DNA from 2 places in the Ruegeria sp. AF8 genome. Region 1 is predicted to be linked to the other one. Evidence: riboswitches for the same ligand, from Rfam matches in the RefSeq annotation. Region 1 holds a riboswitch; the other holds the start of a gene.
What was found. Region 1 has a riboswitch for thiamine pyrophosphate ahead of thiC (phosphomethylpyrimidine synthase ThiC). Riboswitches for the same ligand answer to the same signal wherever they lie in the genome.

Region 1 (4,363 bases):
AGCGCCAGCGCCTTGTTGCGGTGCTGCGAGCGGCTTTCGCGTGCCACGGCCGTCAGGCCCGAGGGCCCATGCGTGGCCCGCACCGCGCTGTCGGTGGTATTCTGGTGCTGCCCGCCCGGACCGCCGGCGCGAAAACTCCCGAACGTGACATCTTGCAAGCGGATTGCCACTGGCCCGCCATCTGTCTGAGGCAATTCGAAGACACCCACGAACCAGTTTGACCGCTTGTGTTGCCGCCGCAGCGCGCTTTTGGACCGCCAGCAGAGGGTGCCAAGCCATCGCATGGCAAAGCTTCGCGCTCCGGGACCATCGGGAACAAGAACCGCGGATTTGAGGCCGAACCTGGTGGCTTCGGCATCGACATTCAGCGCGACGCCCAGCACCTCGGCCTCTTCCTGCATCCGCCGCAGAATTCCGGCCACCGCCTGATGACATTCCTCCGGACCGTTGCCGCCCGTGATCAGCAAAGAGATATGCGCTTCCATGGTCACCTCCTCGCGCCCCGGATGGTCTTGTAGGTCAGCAAGGGATGAAGCGTGCCGACCCGTCGGGCCACGCCGGTTCGCACCAGATCGCCCATCACGGCCTCGGTCGATTTATAGGCCAGCGGAGCCTCTTCGATCAGCAGGTCGCGGTCTTCGCACAGAATGCGGCCGCCAAAGGGATTGCGCTGCATCGCCTCGATATCCGAACGCTTGCCCCGCTGCCGCCCATGCATCGAGCCGCGGTCATACCGGCGCCCCGCCCCATGGGCGAGCGATTCCAAGGCATCGGGATGGTTCGCGCCCTGCATCAGATAACTGACCGTCGCGCGCGACCCCGCAAGCGGGACAATACCGTCCCGCGCCACGACGGCCCCCTTGCGATGCAGCCATCCGCCACCACCCCGGGTCAGAAGGTTGTGCGGAACGTCGCAAATCTGGCGCAGATCGGCGCCCAGGGCCTCAGCCGCGCGTTCAGCGATGATCCGGCGGTTCAGCCTGGCCCAAAGAACGGCCTGATCGTGGCCCCGCAAATATGCGCTTATGCCTTCACTGTCCGAGATGCCTTGCGAAAACATCCGCTCGGACAGCGCAGAAAAGATTGCCTGCCCGAAACCGCGTGACCCCGAATGCACCAGCAAATACAGCTCATCCTTGTCCAGCCCGGCGACCGAGACGTCCGTCAGGCGCTGCACCTCACAAAAGTGATTGCCGCCCCCCACCGTACCGAGCGCGGCGGAATGGGTATCCCGAGAGAGGCCCAACGCCTCCAACCGGTCGGCATGGGCGTCGACCGCAGGTTCGCCCAAAACCCGCATCCGCCGCAGCGCCCTGTCGAGTTTGAATTTGCGCGCCGGCATATCGAGCGCAAAGAAGGCCATGCCACAGCCGATATCGCTGCCGATCAGTTGCGGAAAGATGCGGTCCGCCAGAACTGCGCAGCCGACCGGGCCGTATTTACCCGGATGCAGATCAGGGAACGCCGCGAGTTTCTGCACGCCCTGCCAGCCGGCGATTTGCGACAATTGTTGTTCGGCCCGGCCATCAATCCAGGCCCGGTCCGTATAGAATTTGTTGACGGTGCCGCCGCTGACATCAGCGCGCAGACCACCGCCCAAGACAAAATTGCCCATGGAACAGGTTCCAGTTTTTCAATTGTTCTGACTTCCGACGCAATGTCGGACAGCACGATCAGTTCCGGCCGGATGCGGCTCGGACTATGATCAGACCCCTAAGGGCGGTGCGATGAATTAGCATGTGGTGCCCTTTCCTGATTCGGGGTTGAAACTGGACCTGTCGGTCGGCGAAGACCTGACCGATATGTCAGAGCATCGGGTTCCGACAACAAGAATTGTTGCATCCCGGTATCGCTGTGACATTTCGGAGACAGGCATTCGGCTCGGCTGAGGCGACGACTGTCTTCATGCGCAACCGGCGCCAATGAACCACCCGCTTTCGGGCTTGCGCCGGTAACATGCCCGGAGACAGACTTTGCAACCTTGCAACGTCACACATTCTGATTTAATCAAGCGCCCACGCAGGGGAGTCCCGCTTAGGGGACTGAGAGGCTGACATGGGGAAACCCTGGTGATGCGACCCTTTGAACCTGACCCAGTTGATACTGGCGTAGGAAGCTAGGGCCGCTCGCCCCGGGAATCGTATCCCCTCTGGCAAGCGTCACCCGAACAAGGGGCCGACCCCCTCTGTTTCCCAAGCCTTGGCTCATCTGGTGTCTTTTTGAGTGCAAGCTTGAGGAGCGCCAAAATGAACGTCCCCAACCCGAAGATCACCACCGGTGGTCTGCCCGCCTCGCGCAAGATCTATGTGAACGGAACCCTGCACCCGGATGTGCGTGTGCCGATGCGCGAGATTTCGGTCCATCCCACCGCCGGTGAGCCACCGCTGCCGGTCTATGACAGCTCGGGGCCCTATACCGACCCGGACGTGATCACCGATATCCGCCAGGGTCTGACGCCGCTGCGCCGCAACTGGATCGAGGCGCGCGGCGATGTCGAGGAATACGAGGGTCGTGACATCAAGCCCGAGGATAACGGCTTTGTCGAAGGTGATCGGTTGACCCCGGAATTCCCCGTCCGCCCGCGCCCTCTGCGTGCCAAAGACGGCAAGGCGGTGACGCAACTGGCCTATGCCCGTGCCGGGATCGTCACCCCCGAGATGGAGTTCATCGCCATCCGCGAAAACCAGCTGCGTGAAGCTTTCGCCGAACAGCGGCAGGGCAATGACTGGGGCGCAAATATCCCCGACTATGTAACCCCCGAATTCGTGCGGGACGAGGTTGCGGCGGGCCGCGCCATCATCCCCGCCAACATCAACCACCCCGAAAGCGAACCGATGATCATCGGGCGCAATTTTCTGGTCAAGATCAACGCCAATATGGGCACCTCGGCGGTGACCTCTTCAATGGAAGAGGAAGTGGACAAGATGGTCTGGTCGATCCGCTGGGGCGCGGATACGGTCATGGATCTGTCCACCGGCCGCAACATCCACAACACCCGCGAATGGATTATCCGCAACAGCCCGGTGCCCATTGGCACCGTGCCGCTCTATCAGGCGCTGGAAAAGGTAAACGGCATTGCCGAAGACCTGACCTGGGAGGTGTTCCGGGACACGCTGATCGAACAGGCCGAACAGGGTGTGGACTATTTCACCATCCATGCCGGTGTTCGCCTGCACATGGTGCCGATGACGGTGAACCGGGTGACCGGGATCGTTTCGCGCGGCGGTTCGATCATGGCCAAGTGGTGCCTGCATCACCACAAGGAAAGCTTCCTGTATGAGCATTTCAACGAGATCTGCGATATCTGCCGCCAGTATGACGTGAGCTTCTCGCTGGGCGACGGCCTGCGCCCCGGATCGATCGCCGACGCCAATGACGAGGCGCAATTTGCCGAGTTGGAGACGCTGGGCGAGCTGACCGGGATTGCCTGGGCCAAGGATTGCCAGGTGATGATCGAAGGGCCGGGCCACGTCGCCATGCACAAGATCAAGGAGAACATGGACAAGCAGCTGGAATGCTGTCACGAGGCGCCCTTCTATACGCTTGGACCGCTCACCACCGATATCGCGCCGGGATACGACCACATCACCAGCGGCATCGGTGCCGCGATGATCGGCTGGTTCGGCTGCGCGATGCTCTGTTATGTCACACCCAAGGAACATCTGGGCCTGCCGGATCGGGACGACGTGAAAACCGGTGTCATCACCTACAAGATCGCGGCCCATGCCGCCGATCTGGCCAAGGGCCTGCCGGGTGCCCAGCGCCGCGACGACGCCCTCAGCCGCGCCCGCTTCGAGTTCCGTTGGGAGGACCAGTTCAACCTGTCGCTGGATCCGGACACGGCGCGTGAGTTCCACGACCAGACCCTGCCGAAACAGGCGCACAAGGTGGCGCATTTCTGCTCCATGTGTGGCCCGAAATTCTGCTCGATGCGGATCAGCCACGACATCCGCTCCGAGGCGCAGAAAGAGGGGATGGAGGCGATGGCCGCCAAGTTCCGCGACGGCGGCGAGCTTTATTTGTCCGTCACCGAACCTGTAACGGAACCGGGCGAATGATCGTCATTGCGGGGGCCGGCGTGGCCGGCCTCGCCTGCGCCTATGAACTCGCGCGGCGCGGGTCGGAGGTGACGATTTACGAGGCGGGTTCCGCCCCGTCGGACAACCCAAGCTCCTGGTTTGCGGGCGGGATGCTTGCGCCCTGGTGCGAAGGCGAGGTGGCGGAACCCGAAGTCGTGCGCCTGGGCGCCGGCGCCGTCAACTGGTGGTCGCAATTCACCCCGGTGACGCGGCGCGGCACCCTGGTGGTTGCGCCCCATCGCGACCGGGCCGAACTGACCCGCTTTGCCCGCCGCACTGAGCGC
Region 2 (4,363 bases), on a different contig from region 1:
CCGGAGGCAGATCGGTCAGATTCCGGTTTTTCCACAATATTTGCCCGCCTTTGAGTTCCCGAAACCCGGCAATGGTCTCGAGCAGCGTGGATTTTCCCGCTCCCGACGGGCCGACTATCGCAACGCTTGCCCCGGCCGCGATCTCCAGGTCGGCGCGAAGGATGAACCGGCCGTTTCCAAGAACGCATTTGTCAAGCTTCAGCATGCCAGCGCCCTCCGCGATCCAGGGTCCAGAACGCGCCCATGGACAGGATCAGCAGCAGCAGCGCGCCGCCTGCCGCCGCCTGCATCTGGTAAGCCCCCATCAGGCGGTAGATCTGAAGCGGGAGGGTGGCAATCTGCGCGTCCGCGAACAATGCGATCACACCGAGGTCACCCATCGAAAGCGCGGCGGCAAGACCTGCGGCAAAGCCGATCTGCGGACGTATGCGGGGCAGCAGGACGCGGGTGAAAAACACCCGCCCCCCCATATCAAGCGAAAGCGCAAGCCGCCCGTGCCGCGACACCGTATCGCGTGCGGCCGGCACAAGGATTCGCAACGCAAAAGGCAGCGCCATGACCGCATTCACCAGCGCCGTGACCGGCAGCGCCAATGTCGCGGGGTTTGCCACAGGCCGGATCAGGATGAAAAGGCCGGTGCCGATCACCAGAGGTGACGCGGCAAGACCCAGAATGCCGCTCAACTCGACGATCCCGAGGCGTCCGGTGGCCACGGCGGTGGCCATGGGCAGCGCCAGGGCCAGCAGGATGATCGTGCTGGCGGCTGCAACCAGCAGCGAAACCAGCGCCGCGCGAAAGACCGGAACAGGCAGTTCGGCCAGCCCTGAAAGCCCCGAAAGCACCACCGAGGCAAGCGGCAAGATCAGGAACACTGCCGCCAGCGCGATCCACAACGTATCGGCAACCGGTGCGCCGCCGTCCCAGCGGCGGATGGCACGGTCCAGACCCGCGCCAAACCCTTCGCCGCGCGAAAGTTTCAGGGCAGCCAGGGCAGCGGCGGCGGTCAACGCCAATTGCAGCGCCGATAAAAGCGCCGCGCGGCCAAGGTCGAAATCATATGTGAAGGCCTGATAGATCGCCAGTTCGATCGTGGTCGCGCGCGGCCCACCGCCCAGCGTCAGTGCGACCGCGAAACTGCTCAGGCAGATGGCAAAGATCACCGCCAGCACGCCGGGCAGGATACGCGCCAGCATCGGTGCCTCGATCAGCCGGAACATGGCCCACCCATCACAACCCAGTTGCGCGGCCAGCCTAAAGCGTTCGGCGGGGATTTCCTGCCAACCCTGAAGGATAAGCCGGGTCGCCAGCGGCAGATTGAAAAAGACATGCGCCAAAACCACCCCGTGCAGGCCGTAGATGCGAATGGGCGACAAGCCGAAAACGCCCAAAATGTCCGAAATCCAACCGGCGCGGCCAAAGACCTGCAAAAGCCCGAGGGTGGCGACGATGACCGGCAGGATGAACGGCGCGCCCAGCAAGGTGATCAGTGCGCGCCGGCCCCAAAACCGTCGCCGCGCCAGCGCGCGGGCGACCGGGACGGCCACCGCGGTGCTGATCACTGCCGACAGGACCGCCTGTGTCAGGGTAAACTGCAGCGCGGCCCAGTCGGCCGGACCAAAACCGCGCCCGGCCTCGGCCCGCAATGCCACCGCGGCCAGAGTACCCAGAATAAGCGCGGCCACCAAAGCCGCCGCGCCGATACCCGGGTACGGGTTTATTGGCTGAGCGCGCCCAGCCATTCCGTCAAAGCCTCATCACGTGCGGCACCCGCTTCTCCGGGCTGGAAAAACAATGCCTTCTCAGGTGTGTGCAGGGTTTCGAACCCTTCGGGCAACCCGGCAGACGGGGTCACGGCGGGATACATCCAGTTGGTGGTCGGAATGATCTGCTGAAACGCGTCGGACACCATGAAGTTCAGGAACTGGTCGGCCAGCTCCGACTGGTCGCTGTGTGCCAGTTTCGCGGCCACTTCGATCTGCATATAGTGGCCTTCGTCAAACGCGGCAGCGGCTTTGGAAGCGTCTTCCTCGACAATCAGGTGATAGGCGGGCGAGGTGGTGTAGCTGAGCACCATGTCGGCTTCGCCCTCAAGAAACAGCCCGTATGCCTCGGACCAGCCTTTGGTCACGGTCACGATATTGTCCGAAAGTTCCGCCCAGATCGCCGGTGCCTCGTCGCCATAGGCCGCCTTGACCCACAAAAGCAGGCCCAGGCCCGGCGTGGACGAGCGCGGGTCCTGAATGATGATCTTGGTCTCGCTGTCCGCCAGGTCACGGAAATTGGCGGGCGCCGGGGCATCCGCGTTGTGGACAAAGGCGAAATAGCCCCAGTCATAGGGCGCGAAAACCGGATCGTTCCAGTCGATGGGCAACGCATAGTCGGCGCTCGCCGCATGAGGTGCGAACAGTCCGGTTGCGCTGGCCGCCGAAATCAGGTTGGTGTCGAGGCCCAGCACGACATCGGCTTCGGATTTTTCTCCCTCCAGGCGGATGCGCGACAGAAGTGCCGCGCCATCCTCGACGCCGACAAGGTTCAGATCGCAGTTGCACACTGCTTCGAACGCTTCTTCGACCTGAGGGCCGGGACCCCAGTCGGAAACAAAGCTGTCATAGGTGTAGACGGTCAACTGGGGTTTGTCTTCGGCAATGGCCGACGTTGCACTCAGTAGTCCCGCAGCAATAATCAGATGTCTCATCTCATCCTCCATTGCGGCGACAGGGCAAGGATGGATGAAACCGCGACCTTTCCCTCCGCCGGTTCTAGCCGGTTCAGGTTCAACGGGTTTGCCGGTTGGCATCTCAGCGCGGCAAGCCACGCACCCCGAGGTGACGCCGTGATTAGGAGGAATCGGGAGCAAACACAACTGATTTCCCACCATGATCGGAATGCACCACGAATTCCTGGAAACGCTGGGAGGCGCCTTGGTTCCGACACGGCGCTGCCGGGGCCGGTTTTCCGGCCGGTTGCACTTGGAACCAGAGCACGGATGATCCCCTGCCCCGCACCCCGATCACGGCTCGCCGCTGCCGATCTCTTCCTTGCGTTTCGCGATATAGGCGTCCAGTTCCTCTCGCACGCCCGGGTCCATTGCCGGCGTCTCATAGTCGCGTAGCGCCTGCTGCCAGATCTCGGTGGCGCGCTGCAAGGCATCCCTGGCCCCGGCAGCTTCCCAGTTTTCATAGTTCTGCCAGTCGGACAGCATTGGCTTGTAGAACGCTGTCTCGTACCGTTGCATGGTGTGATCGACGCCAAAGAAATGCCCACCGGTGGGAACCGACTTGATGGTGTCCAAACCGAGTTCATCCTCGTCGAACTTCATTGGCTTGAGGAATTCCATCATGTTCTGAATGATTTCCACGTCCATGATGAATTTCTCATACGACGCGGTCAGCCCGCCTTCGAGCCAGCCCGCAGCGTGATAGACGATATTGGCCCCGCCCAGAACCGCGCCCCAGGTGGCCATCATCGTCTCGTATGCCGCCTGCAGATCCACTGCGTTTGACGCATTGGCGTTCGAGGTCCGATAGGGGATTCCGTATCGGCGCGCCAGTTGCCCGCCGACAATACTCGCCTTGGCGTTTTCGGGTGTACCGAATGCGGGGGCACCGGATTTCATGTCGACATTCGAGGTGAACGAGCCATACATGACCGGTGCGCCGGGATTGACCAGCTGGGTCAGCACCACACCGAACAGCGCCTCGGCATTCTGTTGCGCCAGCGCGGCGGGCAGAGTCACCGGCGTCATCGCCCCCATCAGCGTAAACGGCGTCACCGTGACCGGCTGGCCGTATTCGGCCATCGCGATCAGACCGTCGCCCATGGCGTCATCGAACAGACGCGGAGAGTTTACCGAGATGATGGTGATCACACCCGGATCGCCGCGCATTTCTTCGGGTTTCTGCCCGCGCGAGATCGCCATCATGTTGATGCCGTCCATCGCCCGCCCACGCCCGATGGCGGTGCAGTGAAAGCTCAGGTCGCTATAGGTCAGGTTGGCGTTGTAAGTATCCAGATGGCGGTTATTGGCGGGCATCTCGACCGGCGCCATCACCTGATTACCGATCAGGTGGATGGCGTTGAAATGATGCGCCAGACGGATGAAGTTGCAATAATCCCGATAATTGCCGGGTCTGCGGCCATTGATGCAGTCATGCACATTCGGCGGCCCGGCGACCAGGCCGAAATTCACGTGGTTGCCGCCAAGCGTGATCTGCCTGGCCCGGTTGCGTGAGGTCAGCGTGAATTCGGAGGGCACCGTTTTCAGCGCCTCGGCGACGATGGTCTCGTCCATGCGGATGATCTTGGTGTCGCGGTCGACGATGGCCCCGGCGCGGGCGAAAATATCGAGGACATTTTCGCCCAT

Region 2: linked by a shared signal. The riboswitch ahead of thiB (thiamine ABC transporter substrate binding subunit) and the one ahead of thiC (phosphomethylpyrimidine synthase ThiC) in region 1 are both predicted to bind thiamine pyrophosphate.

What each region holds. Positions count from the first base shown of each region.
Region 1 is NZ_JBQFYW010000016.1:57,750-62,112, reverse strand. It holds gene ACR0AO_RS19800 (peptide chain release factor-like protein) at 1-485, opposite strand, end outside; gene ACR0AO_RS19795 (RNA ligase RtcB family protein) at 488-1,615, opposite strand; TPP riboswitch at 2,012-2,132, shown strand; gene thiC (phosphomethylpyrimidine synthase ThiC) at 2,247-4,058, shown strand; gene ACR0AO_RS19785 (FAD-dependent oxidoreductase) at 4,055-4,363, shown strand, end outside.
Region 2 is NZ_JBQFYW010000008.1:96,681-101,043, forward strand. It holds gene ACR0AO_RS14600 (thiamine ABC transporter ATP-binding protein) at 1-205, opposite strand, end outside; gene ACR0AO_RS14605 (thiamine/thiamine pyrophosphate ABC transporter permease ThiP) at 192-1,739, opposite strand; gene thiB (thiamine ABC transporter substrate binding subunit) at 1,715-2,695, opposite strand; TPP riboswitch at 2,728-2,833, opposite strand; gene ACR0AO_RS14615 (trimethylamine methyltransferase family protein) at 3,011-4,363, opposite strand, start outside.